One region of the Micromonospora sediminicola genome, then DNA from elsewhere that is predicted to be linked to it. Evidence: riboswitches for the same ligand, from Rfam matches in the RefSeq annotation. Region 1 holds a riboswitch; the other holds the start of a gene.
What was found. Region 1 has a riboswitch for cyclic di-AMP ahead of GA0070622_RS23215 (C39 family peptidase). Riboswitches for the same ligand answer to the same signal wherever they lie in the genome.
Positions count from the first base shown of each region.

Region 1 (7,090 bases):
TCATCTCCGACTGGCTCTACTCCGGCAAGCCGTACGCGGTCACCGACACCGGCGCCGACGGGGAGCACTTCGTCGAGCGGTTCCCGCTGGCCGCCTCCGGCTACGTGCTGCGTCGCGACATGTCCAACGTGGACGAGGTGCTGGGCGCGCTGCTCGACACCGACCCGAAGGCCGCGGAGCGGTGGGCGGCCCGCACCCGCTACCTCGGCGACTTCCCGGCCGACCGGTACGCCGAGACGTTCCTCGCCGCCGCCCGCCGCGAGCTGGAGCCCGACTGGGCCGTGCCGGTCCCCCGCGCCGCCGTCTGAGGGGTGTTCCCGCTCAGGTGATCGCCGGCGACGGCCGCCCGTGATTCAGCGCGCGCGGCGGTAGCGCAGGGCGACCACGCCGTTACGGAGCGGCTCCGCCGAGAGCAGCTCGAGCCGGCGCGTGCCGGGCAGCCCGCCCTGGTGCAGCGTCGGGCCGTGGCCGGCGATCCTGGGATGGACGAGCATCTGATACTCGTCGATCAGGTCCAGCCGGTCGAGCTCGGTCGCGAGCCTGCCGCTTCCGAGGAGGACCCCGGCCGGGGTCTGGTCCTTGAGCCTCTGCACCCCGTCGCGCAGATCACCGGCGATGTGGTGGCTGTTGGTCCACGGGAAGTCCCGGCGCGTCGACGACACCACGTACTTGGGTTTGGCCTCCAGCCTGACCGCCCACTCGCGCTCGGCGGGCGGCGCCTGCTCGTCGCGGGCCACGGCCGGCCAGTAGCTCTCCATCATCTCGTAGGTGACGCGCCCCCACAGCATTGCCCCGGCCTCGTCCATGAGACGGGTGAAGAAGGCGTGCGTCTCGTCGTCGGCGATCCCCTCCCGGTGGTCGACGCAACCGTCCAGGGTGAGGTTGAGGCTGAAGATGAGCGCTCCCATGGCCGGCGAGTCTAGCCAGGACGGCGTCGGCCCGGGCGGACGTCGCCGGCTCGACACCCACGACCCGGACGGTTCACACATCCACGCCCGTCGCGCGCCGCCAACCAGGCGTACCGCCGGTCGTCGATGACGGCGACGCCCTGGTTCACAGGTAGGCGTCCAGCAGGGCGAGCACCGCCGCCGGGTCCTCCACGTGCGCATTGTGGCCCAGCCCGGGCAGTGTCGCCACCGGCACACCCAGCTCCTTGAGCTGCGCGTCGCTCACCATCGGGTCCAGCTCGCCGCGGGCCAGCAGCACCGGTACGTCGGTGGCGGCCAGCAACGCGGGCAGCCGCGGCTCCCCCACCGCGAACGCGGCCGGGTCCATCGCCAGCCGCCAGCGGCCGTCCTCCCGGCGCAGCCCCGCGTCGACCACCGGATGGTCGGGGGCGAACAGTCCGGCGAGCCCGGAGACGCGCAGGTAGCGGCGGGCCGCCTCGTCCCGGCTGGCGAACCAGGTCACCGGCCGCGCGGCCAACTCGGCCGACTTCGCCAGCTCCGCCGGCGACCAGACCACCTTGATGCCGAGGCCGACCACCGCGTCGACGGGCAGGCCCCGCTGCCGGGCGGCCAGCGCCAGCGCCACCACGCCCCCGAGCGAGTGCCCGAGCAGCACCAGCCGGTCCCGCGGACCGAATCGCTCGGTGACCGGCCCCAGCCCCTCCACCAGGCGCTGCGCCAGGCCCGCGAAGGAGTAGCCGGACAGCGGTGGCGACCAGCCGTGGCCGGCCAGGTCGGGGGCGAGCCATCGGCCGGGCCAGCGCCGCTCCAGCAGCGGCGCCCAGGGCAGCCACACCTCGCCGGTGGCACCCATGCCGTGCAGGAGCACCAGGTGACGGGTCCCCGTCGTATCGCCCATACGGCGCAGTCTGCCACCGGACGGACACGACGCGCGAGAGCCGACGCCTCCCGCAACCGTGGCACCCGCCGCCGGCGCGTCCGTCACCACGGGACGCCTTCCGGAGATTCGTCGACGATCGCGCCCTCGCCTCGGGCCCGCCGCCGGGAGACGGCCACGGACGCGGGCCGTGCTTCGTGGGCGTTGCCCGGCCTCGGACGGAACGGACGTCTGGTACGGCGTGACATACCGATGGCGTTCCACTCGCGGCGTCGGCTCACGGTGGGTGGAACGGGGTGCGTGTCTACCGGACCGGGATGCACCCATGACGTTCCACCGACGGGGCTGGCGGGCGCTGGGTGGAACGTCATGGGTGTCTCCGCGGCCGGGATGCACCCATGACGTTCCACCGACGGGGCTGGCGGCCGCTGGGTGGAACGCCATGGGTGTCTCCGCGGCCGGGATACACCCATGACGTTCCACCGACGGGGCTGGCGGCCGCTGGGTGGAACGCCATGGGTGTCTCCGCGGCCGGGATACACCCATGACGTTCCACCGGCCGGGTTGGCGGGCGCTGGGTGGAGCGTCACGGGTGTCTGCGGGTGTCCGGATGCACCCGTGGGCTTTCACCCGGGCGCGTGGGGTGCGGGTGGGTGTCCGGTTCGGTGGTGGTGGGCGGCACCCCGGGCGTGGAATCGGCGCCGGGTCGGCGGCGTTGTAGACGGGTGAACGACCGAGCAGGCAGCGAGCCCCCGAGCCGCCGCCCCGCCCACGGGAATGACGGTGGGCGGACGGTCGTTACACATCATCCCGGCGCCGCGACGAGGCCCCCCGCTCCGCGAGCCAGCCGGACATCCCCGGCCCCGTGAGCTGGCCCCCCGGCTCCACGAGCGTGCCGGATCCCTTCAAGACTTTTCGAGCGCCTGACGGTGCCCACACCCCCCCGGTGTGTTGACCCCCGAATGGAGCCCTCTCATGAACACGATCCTGCGCAAGAGCATCCTGGGTATCGCTGGTCTGGCCTTCACCGGTGGCGTGTTCGCCGGTCCGGTCGCCGCCCACGCCGACACCCCCGCCCACGCCGCCGCCAAGCCCGTCGCGGTCGCGTCCGTGCAGGGTGAGCAGTCCCGCATCACCCTGAACGACGAGCAGACCGCCAACGCCAAGGCGATCATCGCCGCCACGAAGAAGGCCGGCCTGCCCGAGCGGGCCGCGGTCATCTCGATCGCCACCGCCCTGCAGGAGTCGAAGCTGGAGAACCTCGGGCACCTCGGCGACAAGAATGACCACGACTCGCTGGGCCTGTTCCAGCAGCGCCCCTCCTCCGGTTGGGGCACGCCGGAGCAGATCACCGACCCCGAGTACTCCACCCTGGCCTTCCTCAAGGGCCTGAAGCAGGTCGACGGCTGGGACAAGATGCCCCTGACCGACGCCGCCCAGACCGTCCAGGTCTCCGCCTACCCCGACGCCTACGCCCAGTGGGAGAAGCAGGCCACCGACATCGTGAACCAGCACTGGACCAAGTAAGACCCACGCGAAGGCCGGCACCCCCAACAGGGTGCCGGCCTTTCGCGCGTCGTAAAAGGCGTCAGGCGGAGTAGCCGCGCGTCGCCATCCAGTTCGCCAGATCGATGGTGGTGACCCAGTACGAGGGCAGCGACGGGTCAGCCGAGTCGGCGATCCGGACGGTCCGGCCGTCGTTCTTGTAGCCGACCACCGCGATGTAGTGACCGCCCGGGAACGAGTGCCAGCCGCCGTTGGTGTCGGTGGCGTCGCCGGCGACGTTGGCGACGACCGCGCGGCCGTTGCTGACCGCCGTGACCACGTCGGCCTGGAGCCGGTCCATCTGGGCCGGGGTGGCCGCGCCCGGGATCATGCGGGTCCGGTACGGGTTGCCCTTGACCTGCTGGTTGAGCACGCGCGTGGTGTCCTCGGCCGAGTTGGTGCCCATCTCGGTGGTGCCGAGGGCGACGGCGAGCGTGTCCTGGCTCCGCTCGATGCCGTTGGCGCTGAGCGCGTTGCGCACCGCGGCCGGGCCGCAGTAGTAGTAGGTGGTCTGCGCCTGGTAGTCGTAGTCGAGCACCTTGCTCGCCGGCGGCTTCGGCTTGGGCTTCGGCTTGGTGTCCGGGTCGGTGGTGGCCTTGGCCGCCGGCTTCGCCGAGGGCGAGGCGGTGGGTGCGGCGCTGGGTGAGGCGCTCGGCGAGGGGACGGCGATGCGGGCCTCACCGCGGCTGGCGGCCTCGCCGAGGCGGGAGCCGAGTTCGGCGACCGCGACGGTGTTCTCCGACCGGGACGCGGTGTCGTCGGTGGCGGCGAGGGCGACACCGGTGCCGCCGGCCAACACGAGGGCGGCGGCCGAACCGGCGATGATCTGGTACGGGCGCTCGGTGGCGAGACGCCGCAGCTGACGCTTCAGGTGGTGCTTCACGGGTTCCTCCAGGGCGTGAGCGGCACACGCCGGCCCCCGCGCGGAGGACTTCACGCGCGTTCGACGGGGCGGGACGGCCGCGGGACGGGGCACCCGGACAGCCGGGCGCACACGGGGGGTCGGGTGGGCGTCGCCGTCAGGCGAGCGCCGGCACCACCGGGCCGTGGAGGTGGGGGGACGATCGGGGGGTGGTTCGCACGAGGAATGGAACTCCTTCCGTGGCCGCCGACCGGGTTAGCTGACGGATTCGGGCGGGAAGTACGCCCTACCGCGGGCCGTGGCTCGCGGATTCACCCCGGTGTTGCTGTGGGTCCCCGGTTCGTATGCACGATTAGGCGGGTCGGTGCGGCGTCGCCGTCTGCGATCGAAAACCGCACCGGACGCGCCGACACTACCGGTGGGTACGCCTCAAGCCAAGCGCTCCCACCTGCGTAAACATCGTCCGCGACTACGGATATCGGAACAGCCGGTTACTGACTTCACTCAATGGGGGCAAGGGTTCGAGCCGGCATCGGAAGGCGAAAAGCGGGCATTCGACCGGCCGACGCCCCGCAATTGTCGGGTCCGCTGACCGGTTGTGCGCCGAGCGCCCGTTTCCGGGCCGCACGTGAGCGGGCTCACCGCATTCGGGTAACGATTCGGCGGAGACGCCACTCAGCCGACCCGGGCCGGCCGCCAGCGGGCGCCGCGGACGACGGTGGGCACCGGGACTCGGCTGGCCGACGCGACGCGGGGGGCGGGCGACGGCCGCACCGCGGCGGCCGCCGCGTAGGTCTCGGCGGCCAGCGTCCGCGCCGCGTCGGCGGCGAGCTCCGCGTCCCGCCAGGCCTGTCGCTCCCGCTCGGCGGCCGCCTCCCAGGCCGCCCGTCGGCCGTCACGGATCGTCCGGGCCAGCACGATCTCCTGCTCAGCCGGATGGCGACGCGGGTCCCACCCGTTGCGGTGGGCCAGCACGTCCGCGAGCTGCCGGGCGGTCAGGTCGCCCCGCCAGTGCGCCGCCATGGCGGCGTGGTGCAGCCAGCGCTCCCGCGCCGCGTACTCGGACGGGGTGTGTGGCGTGCGCGGCGCGGGCAGCGCGGCGGCGCCGGCCAGGCGGCGGGCGGCCGCCTCCGCCTCGTCGAAGGCCACCCAGGCCCGCTCCGCCTCGTCCTGGACGGCCAGCCACCGCTCGCGTCGCCGGCGGGCGGTCTGGGCGGCTCCGGCGGCGGCCACCGCCACCTCGTCGGCGTAGCGGGCGAGGTCCGCCCGGTGCAGCGCCTCCGCGTCGACCGGATCGGGTTCGAGGTCCGCCGCGCCGTCGCGGTCGGGGCGGGCGACGAGCACGGCGAGCAGGCCGAAGGCGGACACGAGCAGGGCCGACCAGATCGCGGCGGCCTCGGGGACGGCGGTGAGGAAGTGGTAGAGAACGGTCTGCGACATGGTCGGCACCTCACGGAGAAGACGTGGCGGGAAGGTCGCACGCCGGTCGGGGCGGGGCGCGGCCGCGGAACGGGCGCCGCCGGGCCGCCGAGGCGGGTGCGGGGTGAGGTTCGGTGGGTGCGGGGACGGGCCGGGGACCGCCCGTGCGGTCAGCGGGCGGGCGGGGCCCGGGGGCCGACCGGCGCCGGGTGCCGACCGGCCGGGACCGGCTCCCGGTGGCCGGGCCGCGCGACCGCGTCCCGGGGCGCGGGCTCCGGGACGCCGGTGGAGGGGGCCGGCCGCTCGGCGACGTCGACACGGCCCGGCCGCGCGGCGACCGGCGTGTCAGTCGGGGTACGCGACGTCAGGCCGACGGCCGGGCCGGCCGGCGTCGGGACGGCCGTGGCGACCCCGGCGGGCAGTGTCGTAGCGCCGAGCGAGCAGGCGACGACCACGGCCAGGCTGGCCAACATGCGTGCCGCCCAGCGCGCCACCCACCACACGGGACAGGTGAGCGCGATCGGAAGCACGGGTACAAATTACCGCCGATCCCACCGCCGCGCACTCTCGGTCGGCGTGTCGTGACACCACCGACCAGGGTGGACGCGCCTCAGTCGGGGCCACGCCGCCCGGCGTACTCGATCGGGGTGGGGGCGCCGGCGTCGGCGGGTGACCTCGGCGCCGGCACGGACCGCGCCGGCGCGGCGGCGGCCGGCGTGGGGCGGGGCCGGCGCGGGCCGAGACGCCGCATCATCGGCACCTCCACCCAGCGGTGCAGGGCGGCGGCGAGCGCCAGGTTGAGCAGCAGGAAGCCGAGCACCGCGAGCGGGCCCCGCCACCCGGGCAGCCCGGTGCCCCAGTCGCCGGTGAGCCGCAGCACGGTCACCATGACCAGCACGTGGACCAGGTAGAAGGCGAAGGAGACCTCGCCCAGCCAGACCATCGTGCGGGACCGCCAGGGGGTCCACCGGCCCCGCACGTCGGCCTGCGCCGCCGCGGTGATCACCAGCAGGTACGCCACCGCGAGCAGCGCCGCCCAGAACTCGGCCCGGACCCAGAACGCGGCGACCACCCAGGTGCCGACGAAGAGCAGGCTGGCCACGGTCAGGTCGGGGCCGCGCCAGCGGTTGCGGCGCATCAGCTCGGCGGCGGCCGCGCCCATCCAGAACTCGAAGGACCGGGTGACCGGGAAGATCTGGGTGAACCACCACCGCTGCTCCTCGGGCACCAACTGCTGCCCGGGCCACAGGGCGAGGATGAGCAGCGGCGCGGCGACCAGCACGACCCGCAGCGCCCGGGTACGGGCCCGACGCAGCCACGGCACCGCGAGCGGCAGGCACAGGTAGAAGGCCAGCTCGCAGGAGAGCGACCAGCTCACGTTGTTGACGCTGTAGAAGTAGCCGCCGAACGGGATCCACGCCTGGACCAGGAGGAGGTTGCCGAGGGCGGCCAGCCGCGGCACCGGGTCGGCGAACCAGG
Region 1 covers NZ_FLRH01000004.1:392,734-399,823, forward strand. Annotated here, with positions in the region: gene GA0070622_RS23195 (CDP-glycerol glycerophosphotransferase family protein) at 1-308, shown strand, start outside; gene GA0070622_RS23200 (dihydrofolate reductase family protein) at 354-908, opposite strand; gene GA0070622_RS23205 (alpha/beta fold hydrolase) at 1,054-1,806, opposite strand; gene GA0070622_RS23210 (hypothetical protein) at 2,761-3,312, shown strand; gene GA0070622_RS23215 (C39 family peptidase) at 3,374-4,225, opposite strand; cyclic di-AMP (ydaO/yuaA leader) riboswitch at 4,422-4,561, opposite strand; gene GA0070622_RS23220 (hypothetical protein) at 4,868-5,632, opposite strand; gene GA0070622_RS33505 (hypothetical protein) at 5,782-6,141, opposite strand; gene GA0070622_RS23230 (acyltransferase family protein) at 6,222-7,090, opposite strand, start outside.

Region 2 (7,090 bases), 1.5 Mb from region 1:
CGTCGGCCACGTCCCGCAGGCGCGCTGTGGGGTTGCGCGCGATGGCCAGCAGGACGTGCCCGTGATTGGTGAGGAAGGTCCAGTTCTTGCGGCTCCCGTCCTCGGCCGGTGTGGTCGCCATGGTGGTCATCGTAGGACTCCTTCCGTCGGCGCCCCGACCCGGCGCGGTCCGCGACGGTGACGTATGAAATGCGTATCACGAAATCTTGACGTGCCATGGGTCGCGTGTGACGGTGGGTCGCGGGGCCGACACCGCCGCCGGCCGGCCTGACGGCTCCGCGCGAGGACGAGGTGAGCAGCATGATCCCGACCACCCCCGACGAGGCACTCGCCGAACTGCGTGCCGGTAACCACCGGTTCGTCACCGGTGTGCCGCAGCACCCGAACCAGGACGCCGGGCACCGGGCGGCGGTCGCCGACGGTCAGCACCCGTTCGCGGTGATCGTCGGGTGCTCCGACTCGCGACTCGCCGCCGAGATCATCTTCGACCGCGGCCTCGGTGACCTCTTCGTGGTGCGCACCGCCGGCCACACCGCCGGCCCGGAGGTGCTGGGCAGCGTGGAGTACGCGGTCACCGTGCTCGGCACGCCGCTCGTGGTGGTGCTCGGCCACGACTCGTGCGGCGCGGTCCAGGCGGCCCGCGAGGCGGTCCGCACCGGCTCCGCCCCGGCCGGACACCTGGGCGCGGTGGTGGACGCCGTCTCACCCAGCCTGCTCCGGGCCGGCCGCCAGGGCGTCGAGGACCTCGACGGCATCATCGACGTGCACATCGCCCAGACGGTGGAGGCACTGCTGGCCCGCTCCTCGGTGCTCGCCGCGAAGGTGGCCGGCGGGGCCTGCGCGGTGGTCGGCATGTCGTACCGGCTCAGTGGCGGCGAGGTCCGGACGGTGGCGCAGTCCCCGGCCCCGCTGCCGGCACCGGCCGCGTCGGCGGACGCGGCGCTCGCCGGCTGACCGGGAACCGATACGCGAAAGGGGCCGCCCACGGGCGGCCCCTTGTCGTACGCGCGCGTCAGAGCAGCGACATGTGCACGTGGTCGGTGTGGTTGGAGGGCCCGCTGTAGGAACTCCAGCCGGTCGCCGGGAACCAGATCTGCCGGTTCCAGATCACGTAGTAGATGCCCAGCCGGTCGGCGTTGCGGATGAGGAAGGCGGCCACCTCGTTGCCGTACCGGCGGGTGTCGTTGTTGTGCCACGGTGCGAAGCCGCTGTTCTGCAACGACCAGTCGCACGCCTTGCCCTTGGGGTGCTCCCACGGCCCGCCGGGGCGGTAGCAGCCCACGAAGCGGTTGAAGCCGGCGCGCTTGACCTCCTTGTACGCGTGCAGCGTGCGCGGCGTGACGCAGCCCGAGGTGGTCGGGTCGTTCTCGCTGCACGACTCGGACTTCCACCCGCCGTCGGCGGTGCGGCCGGGGCCGATCTTGGCAACCGGCGAGGTGGCCGAGACCAGGCCACCGGTGAAGTCCAGCCCGCCGACCAGCTTCAGCGCCTTCTGCGCCTCGACCTTCTCGCGGGCCATCGCGTTCGCCTGCTTCTCCTGCTCCCGCACCTCGGCGTCGAGCGCGATCTTGGCCCGCTCGGCGCGGCCCTTCACCTCGTTGATGGCGGCGAGGCGCTGCGCGTTGAACAGGTTCAGCTCGTCGAGCGCGCTGGCCCGCTGGACGAACGAGTCGGGGGAGTCGCTCTCCAGCAGCATCGCCATGGCGCCGACGCGACCGGTCCGGTAGGACTGTGCCGCGATCTCGCTCACCTGCGGGCTGAGCGCGTCGAGCTGGCTCTGCGCCGCCTTCACCTCCAGCGCGAGCTGGAGCTGCCGCTTGCGCGACGTGTCCAACTTCGACTTGGCCTGGAGGTAGGCGCGGTTGGCGGCGGTGACGGCCTCGCTGATCAGCGGTGGGTCGTCGTCCTCCGAGTGGCCCGAGGGGTTCGGGGCGGCGGTGCCGGGGGCCGCCGAGGCCGGCGTCGGCCCGGCCAGCACGGCGAGAGCGGCGAGCACGGCCACCACGGGTGTCAGCCAGCGGCGCAGGGGTGCCGTCACAGTGTTCCCTTCCGTCGACCGCCGACCGGGTTAGCTGACGGGTTCGGGACGGAAGCGGCCCCTTCCGCTGGCGCGGATTCACCCCATGTACCTGGTTCCCCGGCTCGCCCGGAGGCGATTGGGCGGCGGCACCGCAGGCGCCGGTGCGCGCCTTCGGCGGTGACCGGCAGCGAGGTTACCCGAGACCACTCCCGGGGATCTACGTCCGGAAGCCGACCAATCGCGAGAATTCGCCACCGCCCAGCGTGACCAGCATCGCGTTTGGAATCGGCCGTTACGCTGCGGAGTGTCACCATGCGGCCTCCGTGCTCCTGCCCCCGCCGGACCGGCCCTCGCCGAGCGCCTCCCACGCGTCCTCCCGGGGCGACGGCGGCCGGGGCGTCGCGGGTCCGGCGGCCCGCCCGGCGCGACCGGCGGTGGTCACGACCGCGGCCAGCGCGGTGGTCAGCGGTACGGCGGCGATCAGGCCGAGCGTGGCCACCGCGCTACGGACGATCTCCTGGGCGAGGAACTCGCTGGTGAGCAGCTGACCCACCGGGCGGGAGTCGGCGACCAGCAGGAGCAGCAGCGGCAGCGAGGCGCCCGCGTAGGCCAGCACGATGGTGTTGACGGTGGACGCGATGTGCGCCCGACCCACCCGGGTGGCCGCCCGGTAGAGCTGCCGTCGGGACAGCCCCGGGTTGGCGTGCGCCAGCTCGGTGACGGTGGCCGCCTGGGTGACGGTGACGTCGTCCAGCACGCCGAGCGAACCGATGATGATGCCGGCCAGCAACAGTCCGTGCAGGTCCACGTCACCCTGGAACATCGACAGCGTGGTGGCGTCCTCGCTGCCGAAGCCGGTCAGGTGGGTGGCGGCGGTGGCCAGCGTGCCCAGCACTCCGGTGATCACCAGGCTGCCGAGCGTGCCCAGCACCGCCACCGACGTCTGCGCGGTGATCCCGTGGGTCAGGTAGAGCACCACGAACATGATCAGTGCGGCGCCGACGATCGCCACCAGCAGCGGCGACTGCCCGGCGCCGATGCCGGGGAGCACGAAGCCGAGCAGGATGGCGAAGCTGGCCACCAGTCCGCCGAGCGCGGCCAGCCCGCGCCAGCGGCCGAACGCCACGATCGCGGCAGCGAAGAGGGCCACCAGCCAGATCAGCGGCGTACCGCGCTGGTGCTCGGCGATGTTGTAGGTCTTCACCGACGGGTCGCCCGGGTCGACCAGCTCGACCAGGACCACCTCGTCGCCGACCGCGACCCGGGGCGCGCCGGGTCCGGTGGGGACCGGCGTCTCGACCTGCCGGCCCGCGTCCGGCCCCTGCTCGGCGGCGACGGTCACGGTGCCGCAGGGGCCGCCGGTGTCGCCCTCGGGCGACTCGGGCGTCGGCGGGCAGGGCTCGGTCACCACCCGGGTCACCGTGCCGTGGTAGCGCGGCACGTCCGCGCCGCCGTCCACCGGGTCGCGGTCCGCCTGGGGCCAGAGCACCAGCGCCGCGATCACGGTGAGCACGAAGAGCGGCACCACGGTGGCGATCAGGAGCCGGCGTACGCCCGGCGGCGCGGCGGCTGCGGGACGGGTGTGATCGGCGCCCACGGCGTCTCTCCCAACGGTCGCGGCGGAACCGGGTCACCGGACCGGTCGGGTCACCGGGGCCGGCGCGGACGCGTGGGGATCACGCCCGGGTCGTCGCCCGGCCATGGTAGCCAGGCCGGCCCGCGCCGCCGGTGGACGCCGGGTCAGGCCAGGCCGGCGCGTCGCCGTCGGTAGTCGTCCTCGTCGATCTCGCCGCGGGCGTACCGCTCGTCGAGAATGCGCCGGGCCGTGCCGGGCGGCGCGCGGTCCGGACCGGGCATCCGCACCACGAACCAGACGAGCCCCGCCAGCACCGCCAGCACCAGCAAAGACCAGATCCACATCCAGCCCATCATCGGGCCCGACCACATCATCCGGCCGCCCTCCGTCCGTCGGCTCCGGGTCGGCGCGGTCGCCGGGCCCGGCCACCTCGACGGTACGTCTCCCGGCCGGTCGCCGGACCGGGTCGGGCGGCCCGTCCCGGGGGACGGAGGTCCCGGTCAGCCGCGCTTCATCAGGCGGCCGACGGCGGCCATCATCTCGGACGCCATCTCGTCGGCCCGGCCCTCGGCGGCCCCCTCGTGCATGCAGTGCCGGGCGTGCCCGTCCAGCAGGCCCAGGCCGACCTTGTCCAGCGCGGCCTGGATGGCCGAGATCTGGGTCAGCACGTCGATGCAGTAGCGGTCGTCCTCGACCATCTTCTCGATCCCCCGGACCTGACCCTCGATGCGGCGGAGCCGGGCGAGGAGCTGGTCCTTGCTGGCGGTGTAGCCCCGGGTCGGGGTGGGCGGCGTGGTCATGAGATCGAGGATAGCGTACCCCTCGGGGGTATGCTAACGTGCGATGAGTACCCCAGGGGGGTATGAGATCGGAGGGACGCGATGGAGACCACCTACCAGGTGCGGGGCATGACCTGCGGGCACTGCGTCACCGCGGTGAGCACCGAGCTGAGCGCGCTGCCGGACGTCACCGACGTCCAGATCGACCTGGCCACCGGCCGGGTCACCGTCACCAGCCGGAGCCCGCTGGACGCGGACGCCGTACGCGCCGCCGTGGACGAGGCCGGTTACGACCTCGTCGGGGCGTGACGGGTTCACGGACCCGACGACACGAGGAGACACCATGAACACGGCGACGAAGCTGAGCGGCTTCGCCCTCGGCCTCGTGGCGGTGTTCGGCGCGGCGTACGGGATCGGTCACGTGGCCGGTCCCGACGCCCCGGCCGCCGACACCCGCCACGACGACACCGACGCCGGCCACGGCGACCAGGGTCACGCCGGGGAGGCGGCCGCCCGCCTGCCCGGCGGGCTGCTCGTCTCCGAGCGCGGCTACACGTTCCAGCCGACGGCCGCGCCCGAGGGGCAGTTCGCGTTCCGGATCACCGGGCCGGACGGCCGGCCGGTCACCCGCTACGACGTGGCCCACGACAAGCGCATGCACCTGATCGTCGCCCGCCGCGACCTCTCCGGCTTCCGGCACGTGCACCCGGAGCTGGCCGACGACGGCACCTGGCGGGTCGCCTCACCGCTCGCCGGGCCGGGCGTGTGGCGGGCGTTCGCCGACTTCACCCCGACCGGCGGCGAGCCGTTGACGCTCGGCGTCGACGTCACCGTCCCCGGCACGCTGGCCGCGCGACCGTTGCCGCCACCGGCCACCAGCACCACGGTCGACGGCTACACCGTCACGCTCACCGGCGCGCCGGAGCCCGGCCGCACCAGCCGGCTCACGCTCTCGGTCAGCCGGGACGGCCGGCCGGTCACCGACCTCCAGCCCTACCTCGGGGCGTACGGCCACCTGGTGGCGCTGCGCCAGGGTGACCTGGCCTACCTGCACGTGCACCCGGAGGGCACGCCCGGCGACGGGCGCACGCCGGCCGGGCCGGCGGTCACGTTCGCGGCGGAGGTGCCGTCGGCCGGCGCGTACCGTCTCTACCTGGACTTCCGGCACGGCGACGCGGTGCACACCGCCGAGTTCACCGTCGTGGCCGGCGACCAGGCCCCGCCGGCGCCCACCGGGCCGGCGACCACCACCGCACCGACCCCGGACGCCGGACACGGCACCCCGGGGCACGGGCACAGTTGACCGGGGAGGTGCCGCGATGACCACCACGGGAAAGACGCTCCCGACCGCGCCGAACCTGATCGAACTCGCGATCGGCGGCATGACCTGCGCGTCGTGCGCCGCCCGGATCGAGAAGAAGCTCAACCGGATGGACGGCGTCGAGGCCACGGTGAACTACGCCACCGAGAAGGCCACCGTCCGGTACGCCGACGAGGTCACGCCGGACGACCTGATCGCCACCGTGGAGAAGACCGGCTACACGGCCGCGGTGCCACCGCCGCCCGCCCGGGCCGACGCGACCATGAGCGCCGAGCCGGTGGACGAGCTGCGCGGGGCGCGTACCCGGTTGTGGGTCTCGGCGGTGCTGACCCTGCCGGTGATCGTGCTGGCCATGGTGCCGGCCTGGCAGTTCGACCACTGGCAGTGGGCCTCGCTCACGCTGGCCGCTCCGGTGGTGGTGTGGGGCGGGCTGCCGTTCCACCGGGCCGCGCTGGTCAACCTGCGCCACGGCGCGGCGACCATGGACACCCTGGTCTCGCTCGGCACGCTGGCCGCGTTCGGCTGGTCGCTCTGGGCGCTCTTCCTCGGCGACGCCGGCATGCCCGGGATGACGCACCCGTTCCGGTTCGACATCACCCGGGGCGACGGCGCCGGCAACATCTACCTGGAGGCCGCCGCCGGGGTGACCGTCTTCATCCTGGCCGGGCGTTACTTCGAGGCCCGTGCCAAGCGCACCGCCGGCTCCGCCCTGCGTGCCCTGCTCGAACTGGGCGCGAAGGACGTGGCGGTGCTGCGCGGCGGGCAGGAGACCCGGGTCCCGGTCGACCAGCTCGCGGTCTCCGACCGGTTCGTGGTCCGGCCCGGGGAGAAGATCGCCACCGACGGGGTGGTCGAGGAGGGCACCTCCGCGGTCGACGCCAGCATGCTCACCGGCGAATCCGTGCCGGTCGAGGTCGGGCCGGGCGACGCCGTGGTGGGCGCGACCGTCAACGCCGGTGGTCGGCTGGTGGTCCGCGCCACCCGGATCGGCGGGGACACCCAGCTCGCCCAGATGGCCCGGCTGGTGGAGCAGGCACAGACCGGCAAGGCGGCCGTGCAGCGGCTGGCCGACCGGATCTCCGGGGTCTTCGTGCCGATCGTGATCGCCCTGGCCGCCGGCACGCTGGGCTGGTGGCTCGGCACCGGCGCCGGTCCGACCGCCGCGTTCACCGCCGCCGTGGCCGTGCTCATCATCGCCTGCCCCTGCGCGCTCGGCCTGGCCACCCCGACCGCGCTGCTGGTCGGCACCGGGCGCGGCGCGCAGCTCGGCGTGCTGATCAAGGGGCCGGAGGTGCTGGAGTCCACCCGACAGGTCGACACCGTGGTGCTGGACAAGACCGGCACCGTCACCACCGGGCGGATGGCGCTGGCCGAGGTGCTGCCCGCCGACGGCG
Region 2 covers NZ_FLRH01000004.1:1,908,589-1,915,678, reverse strand. Annotated here, with positions in the region: gene GA0070622_RS30595 (helix-turn-helix transcriptional regulator) at 1-130, opposite strand, end outside; gene GA0070622_RS30590 (carbonic anhydrase) at 301-954, shown strand; gene GA0070622_RS30585 (coiled-coil domain-containing protein) at 1,013-2,038, opposite strand; cyclic di-AMP (ydaO/yuaA leader) riboswitch at 2,043-2,173, opposite strand; gene GA0070622_RS30580 (YibE/F family protein) at 2,328-3,617, opposite strand; gene GA0070622_RS30575 (SHOCT domain-containing protein) at 3,761-3,940, opposite strand; gene GA0070622_RS30570 (metal-sensitive transcriptional regulator) at 4,097-4,396, opposite strand; gene GA0070622_RS30565 (heavy-metal-associated domain-containing protein) at 4,478-4,684, shown strand; gene GA0070622_RS30560 (hypothetical protein) at 4,719-5,678, shown strand; gene GA0070622_RS30555 (heavy metal translocating P-type ATPase) at 5,695-7,090, shown strand, end outside.
Region 2: it holds a riboswitch for cyclic di-AMP, as region 1 does, so the genes downstream of both, GA0070622_RS30585 (coiled-coil domain-containing protein) here and GA0070622_RS23215 (C39 family peptidase) in region 1, are expected to answer to the same signal.